Regions from separate parts of the Microbacterium sp. GbtcB4 genome, predicted to be linked through region 1. Evidence: riboswitches for the same ligand, from Rfam matches in the RefSeq annotation. Region 1 holds a riboswitch; the other holds the start of a gene.
What was found. A riboswitch is a leader RNA that binds a small molecule or an ion and turns the genes downstream of it on or off. The one in region 1 is predicted to bind thiamine pyrophosphate.

Region 1 (3,508 bases):
ACGAGCTCAGCCCAGGTGCGGGCGTCCTGGCCGAACGTCGGCTCGTCGAGGATCAGCACCCGGGGTCGCGTGGCGATCGCGGCCGCGACCGTGAGCCGGCGCTTCTCTCCACCCGAGAGCGTGTACGGATTCGCGGCCCCCAGATGCGCCAGCCGCAGCCGGGCCAGCAGCTCGTCGATACGGGCCTCGATCTCGCCTTCGGGGAGGCCCAGGGCGCGGGGGCCGACCGCGAGCTCCTCGCGCACCGTCTTGCCGAGGAGCTGATGTTCCGGCTCCTGGAAAACCATCCCGATCCGCGTGAGGAGCTCGCGGGAGGCCCAGCGGATCGGGGACGGGTCCGCCCCCTGCGCGAGCACCGGGGCCGCGGACACGGCACCGCTGACGGGAGGGAGGAGTCCGGCGAGGGTCAGACCCAGCGTGGACTTGCCCGCACCGTTGGGCCCGGTGATCGCGACGGCTTCCCCCGCACGCACCTCCAGGTCGATGCCCTGTGCCACGGGGCGCCCCTTCACCCGTGCGACCGCGAGCCCGCGCGCCGACAGCAGCACCTCCCCGGGAGCCGTCCGCGGTGCCGGCGGCTCGGCGGGCGGTCGGCCGGGCACCCAGACGCCGTCCGCGGCCAGGCGCTCGCCCTGCGCGCCGAGCACATCCGCAGGAGTGCCGTCCGCCACCACCCCGCCGGCACCCAGCACGATCACCCGCGTGAGGAGCGGCAACCACACCTCGAGCCGATGCTCCACGACCACGAGGGTGGCGGGACGCGTGGCGAGCATCCGCTCGACGGCATCCCTGACCTCGCGCACGCCCTCCGGATCGAGGTTCGCCGTCGGCTCGTCGAGCAGCACCAGCCCGGGGCCCATCGCCAGCATGCCGGCCAGGGCGAGCCGCTGCTTCTGACCGCCGGAGAGCGCCGCGGTCGGGTGATCGAGCGGCACGTCCAGTCCGACGCCGGCCATCGCGGCCTCGACGCGGGGCCAGATCTCGGCACGCGGCACACCGAGGTTCTCGCACCCGAAGGCGACGTCATCGCCGGCACGGGCGAGGATCACCTGCGAGTCGGGATCCTGGAGCACGAGCCCGGCCCGCCCGCGGGTCGCCGCGGCGGGGTCGCCGCCGACGAGCAGCGCGCCTTCGCTCTCCCCCTCCTCCTCACCGCCGAGCACACCGGCGAGGCCGTGCAGCAGCGTCGACTTCCCCGCGCCGGAGGCGCCGAGCACGAGCACGCGCTCGCCGGGCTCGATGCGGAACGAGACGTCGCGCAGCGCCCAGGCGTGGCGGCTCGCGTGTCGCCAACCCCAGCCGCGGGCCTCGACGCCGGCGGGAGCGAACTGCGCGGACATCAGACGCGGACGCGCGCCTCGCGCCCGGAGCCGAAGCGGTCCAGAGCCCCGGTCGCCGCGATGCCGCGGGCGAGCACCCACGACAGCGCACCGGCGATGACCGCCCCGGAGATCACGGTGCTGAGGAGGTAGATCGTCGTGAAGGCGGGACCTGACCCGGCATACCAGAGGACGAGGTTGTTGATGCCGCCCGCGAGCGCGGCACCGGCCCCGGCGAGGATCGCGACGGGCAGCGACCAGCGGCGGTAGAAGAACAGCAAGAAGACCAGCTCGGCGCCGAGGCCCTGCACGAGACCCGCCTCGAGCGTGAGGAAGCCGCCCCACTGGTTGCCGATGAGCGCCGAGACGACGGCGGCCAGCAGCTCGACGTAGATCGCGGCACCCGCCTTGCGGATGATGAGCCCGCCGAGCACACCCGCGAAGAGCCACGGGCCGTCGAGGAGCCCTTGGAGGCCGGGAAGCAGCGGCTCGAGCATGGCCTTCGGCCCCAGGTATCCGACGTTCCAGGCCAGGAAGATCAGACCGGCGGCGACACCGAGGACGCTGGCGACGACGATGTCGATGACGCGCCAGCGCAGGTAGCCCCGCGCCGGAGCGGCCGTGGTGTTCCTCGACGGGGATGCGGACGTGGACGTACTCATGTGAACTCCTCCCTGCGCTGGCATGACCCAGATCAGGTTCGACGGTCGAAGCGCGATTCGCTCCCTCTCAGCCCGGCTCGCCGGACTCCCGTGGTTGTGCTGTCGATCCTACCGTCCGCGCGTCCCGCGCCGCGCACGGCGGATTCGGGGCCGGATTCGGTACCGTAAGCGAGTGACCGCTTCCGATCCCCCTGAAGAGGCGTCCGGCGGCGTGGGCGTCGACGCGCGGCCCGAAGACTCCGCACCCGCCTCTGCCGCGCCCGCGGACGATCAGCCGGGTCCGGTTCCGGAAGCTGCCGCGTGGGCCGATGCCTCGGCACCGCCGACCGCGCTGACCTGGGTGGACCCGTCGATCGTCGCTGCGGCGTCATCGACGCCCGAGTTCGATGCCTCGGCCGGCACGGAGGAGGAGACGGGATTGCTGCGCGACGCCCGGCTGCGCCCGGCGATTGCCGGACCCGGCCTGCTCGTCCCCCTCGGCGTCCTCGCCGGCCTCATCGCCTCTTACGCCGGCACCACGCTGCTCTGGCCGCTGCACGAGGTCGCCCCGACCGTCCAGGCGGTCGAGTTCACCCCGGTCGCCGCCCCCACCGCCGCGCTCGCCTGGCCGGCGGTCGGCGACGGGGCGGTCGGCATCGCCGGGATGACCACCGCGGCGTCGACCACCGCGCCGGTGAGCATCGCGAGCATCACGAAGGTCGTCAGCAGTCTCATGGTGCTGGACCGGCTGCCGCTGGCCCCCGGCGAACAGGGCCCGGAGTTCTCCTTCACCTACGCCGACAGCGTCCGTTACTGGGACTATCGGATCGCCAATCAGTCGGCGCTCGATGTGCCGGTGGGCGGAGTGCTGACCGAGTACCAGCTTCTGCAGGGCACCCTGCTCGGCTCGGCCAACAACTACATCGACCGGCTGGCGTCGGAGATCTGGGGGTCCGACCGCGAATTCGCCGCCGCGGCCGAGGTCTGGCTCGGCGAGCGCGGACTCTCCGGCATCACCGTGGTCACGCCGTCCGGATTCGACGAGCGCAACGTCGCCACCCCGGAGGCCCTCGTGGCCCTGGGCGAGATGGCGATGCGGAATCCGGTGTTCGCCGAGATCGTGGGTACCCGGTCCGTCGACCTGCCGGGGGCCGGGACGGTCGAGAACACGAACGGCATGCTCGCCGATCCGGGAGTCGTCGGCATCAAGACGGGCACCCTCGTCGGCTGGAACCTGTTGACCGCCAAGGACGTCGTCATCGGCGACGCGACGGTCCGGCTCTACGCCGCGGCATTGAACCAGGAGGACGACGAGGCGCGCCTCGCCCTCACCCGCGCCCTGTTCGCTCAGACGGAAGCGGCGTTGCAGGCCCAGGGCCCGGCCGTCCCGGCAGGCACGGTGGTCGGGCGCGTCCTCACCGTCTGGGGCGAGCGCGTCGATGTGGTCGCCGGTGAGGACGCCGATGTCGTGCTGTGGAACGGAGCGAGCGCGACGGCGACGCCGGTGTTCGATCTCGGGGAGGAACGCGAAGCGGACGGGACGGTCGG
Region 2 (3,508 bases), on a different contig from region 1:
ATCGAAGTCGCTGACGTTCGCGCTGCGCTTCCGCGCCGACGACCGCACGCTCACGGCCGCGGAGGCCTCCGAGGCGAAGATGGCGGGCGTCGCCGTCGCCGCGGACCGCTTCGGCGCCGCCCTCCGCGACTGATCGCGATGCCGCGCGGCTTCCTCGGGAGGTCGCGCGGCATCAGGCGTTCGCGCGGCATCAGGCGACAGCAGTGCCGGTGACCTGTACTCGCGTGATGGCCTGGGTTCGCGTGGTCGGCTGCGCGCGTGAGGGCCTGTGATCGCGTGAGGGCCTGTCCTGCTCCGCTCTGAGCGGAGGCCCTTCCCCCGAGTCGTCGATCCTGATGACATGGGCACATGACGGATGTGCTGATCCTCGGGGGAACCGGATGGCTGTCGGGGCGCATCGCCGCGCACGCGTTGGGAGCGGGAGCGTCCGTGACCTGCCTCGCCCGCGGCGGACGCCCGGCGCCGCCGGGAGCGACCCTCGTGCTGGCGGACCGGGATGAGGAGGCCGCCTACGATGTCGTCTCGCGCACCGATTGGGATCACGTCGTCGACGTCTCCTCCCGCGCCGCTCATGTCTCCGGGGCGGTCCGTGCGCTCGGCGACCGTGCCGCCCGGTGGACGTACGTCTCGTCGATGTCGGTGTACCGCGACGACGAGACCGTCGGGACGGACGAGTCGGCACCGCGGCACCCGGCGGCACAGGCCGGTGAGGACGACGACTACGCACGGCAGAAGGTCGCGGCGGAGGATGCCGTGCAGGCGAGCCTCGGCGACCGCGCGCTCCTCGTCCGTCCCGGCCTCATCGTCGGCGCCGGCGACCCCAGCGATCGCTTCGGCTACTGGGCGGCGGCGTTCCTCCGGGCGCTGGACGAGCCGGTGCTGCTCCCGCCCCTCGACGGGCGCACGGCGCAGGTCATCGACGTCGAGGATGTCGCCGCCTTCGTCGTGTCCGCCGCCGTCACCGGTACCGTGAACGCGATCGGCGACGTGCGCGAGCTGGACGACGTGCTGCGGACCGTGCGCGCGGCCACCGGACACACCGGGCCGCTCGTCGTCGGCACGGAGGAGCGTCTCGTCGCGGAGGGTGTCGCGTACTGGGCGGGGCCGCGCTCGCTGCCGCTGTGGCTGCCACCCGAGATGAGCGGATTCATGACCCGCTCGAACGCGCGGTATCGCCGCAGCGGAGGCACCCTCCGCCCCCTCGACGAGACGGCGGAAAGCGTCGTGGCGGACGAGCGCGATCGGGGAGTGGACAGGGAGCGCCGCGCCGGACTCACGCGGACGGAGGAGCGGGCGCTGCTCGACGCCTTCGCTCGCTAGACTGCGAGGCAGTGACACGGGGTGCCGCATCCGCGGCTGAGATCACACCCGTCGAACCTGATCTAGTTCGTACTAGCGAAGGGATGTCGCAATGAGCGATCCTGTGCGTCCGCAATCCGTCCTCGACCTCGCCGCCACGGCGGGAAGGCTGCGGGAGGAGGTCCGGGCTGCGCCGCCGTTGACGCACTGCGTCACGAACGCCGTCGTGACGGGCTTCACCGCCAACGTGCTGCTGGCGCTCGGGGCGGCGCCGGCCATGGTCGACATCGTCGGCGAGGCCGAGCCGTTCGCCGCTGCCGCCTCGGGGCTCCTCGTCAATCTCGGGACGCCGACCCCGGAGCAGCGGGAGGCGAGCAGGGAGGCCGTGGCCGGAGCGCGCGCCGCCGGCACGCCGTGGGTGCTCGATCCCGTCGCGATCGGCACCCTCCCGGTGCGGACGGCGCTGGCCCACGAGCTGGTCGCGCTGCGCCCGACCGCCATCCGCGGCAACGCGTCGGAGATCCTCGCGCTGGCCGGACACAGCAGCGGAGGCCGCGGTGTCGACGCGACGGACGGGACCGAGGCGGCGGCCGCGGCGGCGCGGGAGCTCGCCGTCCGGCACGGTTCCGTGGTCGCCGTCTCCGGCCCGGTCGATCTCCTCACCGACGGGGAGCGCGTGATCCGCATCGCGAATGGGCACGAGCTGCTCACGCGGGTGACCGGCGGCGGCTGCGCGTTGGGCGCGGTGATGGCGGCCTTCCTCGGGGCGGCCCGCGGCACCGGGACCGACGCGCTGACGGCGGTGGCCGCGGCGACCCTCGTCTACACGGTCGCGGCCGAGCAGGCGGCGGAGACCTCCCGCGGACCGGGCAGCTTCGCCGTCGGACTGCTCGACGCCCTGTCCGCCGTGACCCCGGCGGATCTCCAGGCCCGCGCCCGCGTCGAGGAGGAGGCCCGATGACCGTCGACCTGTCCCTCTACCTCGTCACCGATCGGTCGCTGTGCGGTGCTCGTGGGGTGGTCGAGACCGTCCGCGAGGCCGTGGCGGGTGGGGTCCGCATCGTGCAGCTCCGCGACAAGGAGGCGACGGACGAGGAGACGGTCGACCAGCTCCTCGCCCTGTCCGTGGCCATCGACGGTCGCGCGCTGCTCGTCGTGAACGATCGCCTCGACGCCGCCGTCGAGGCCCGTCGCCGCGGTGCCAGGGTGGACGGGGTGCACCTCGGCCAGGCGGATGCCTCGGTGCTCCGCGCGCGCGAACTTCTCGGCCCGGAGGCGCTGATCGGGCTCACGGCGAACACCGCTGCCCATCTCGATGCCGTGAACGCGCTTCCGCCGGGGACGGTCGACTACCTCGGCGTCGGCGTGATCCGGCCCACGCGCACGAAGCCCGACCATCCGGACCCGCTCGGCATCGACGGCTTCGCCGCGTTCGCCGCGCGCAGTGCGCTGCCGTGCGTCGCCATCGGCGGGGTGGACCTCGACGACACGGCGGCGCTGCGCGCGGCCGGTGCGGCCGGGATCGCGGTGGTCTCGGCGCTGTGCGCGGCAGAGGATCCCCGGGCCGCCGCCGCGGCCTTCCGTCGGCGGTGGCTCGGGCGGGCGGTGCCGCACGTGCTCAGCATCGCCGGCAGCGATCCGTCCGGCGGCGCGGGCATCCAGGCCGACCTCAAGGCGATCGCCGCGCACGGGGGCTACGGCATGGCCGCCCTCACGGCCCTGACCGCCCAGAACACGCAGGGCGTCCGCGCCGTGCACGTTCCGCCCGCGGACTTCCTGCGGGCGCAGCTCGACGCCGTCGGCGACGACATCCGCATCGACGCCGTGAAGATCGGCATGCTCGCGGACGTCGAGGTGATCCGGACGGTCGCCGCGTGGCTCCGGGCGACGCAGCCCCCGATCGTCGTGCTCGACCCGGTCATGATCGCCACCTCGGGGGACCGGCTGCTCCAGCCCGACGCGGAGCGGGAGCTCCGGGATCTGCTGTCCCTGGCGACCGTGGTCACCCCGAACCTCGCGGAGCTGGCGGTGCTCGTCGGTCGCGAGGTGGCGGACTGGGCGGACGCGCTCGCCGCGGCGCGAGAGCTGTCGGCCGATACGGGGACCGCGGTGCTGGTGAAGGGCGGGCATCTGCCCGGGGACGAGGCGCCGGACGCCCTGATCGACACGGCAGCCGGTACGCACGCGGAGTTCCCCGGGCCGCGCATCC

Region 2: linked by a shared signal. The riboswitch ahead of thiM (hydroxyethylthiazole kinase) and the one ahead of KVS71_RS11750 (ECF transporter S component) in region 1 are both predicted to bind thiamine pyrophosphate.

Annotation. Positions count from the first base shown of each region.
Region 1 is NZ_JAGXJJ010000006.1:177,425-180,932, forward strand. Features, by position in the region: gene KVS71_RS11745 (ABC transporter ATP-binding protein) at 1-1,340, opposite strand, end outside; gene KVS71_RS11750 (ECF transporter S component) at 1,340-1,981, opposite strand; TPP riboswitch at 1,974-2,083, opposite strand; gene KVS71_RS20010 (D-alanyl-D-alanine carboxypeptidase family protein) at 2,154-3,508, shown strand, end outside.
Region 2 is NZ_JAGXJJ010000012.1:51,784-55,291, forward strand. Features, by position in the region: gene pheT (phenylalanine--tRNA ligase subunit beta) at 1-133, shown strand, start outside; gene KVS71_RS16465 (NAD-dependent epimerase/dehydratase family protein) at 349-1,320, shown strand; TPP riboswitch at 1,328-1,421, shown strand; gene thiM (hydroxyethylthiazole kinase) at 1,412-2,260, shown strand; gene KVS71_RS16475 (bifunctional hydroxymethylpyrimidine kinase/phosphomethylpyrimidine kinase) at 2,257-3,508, shown strand, end outside.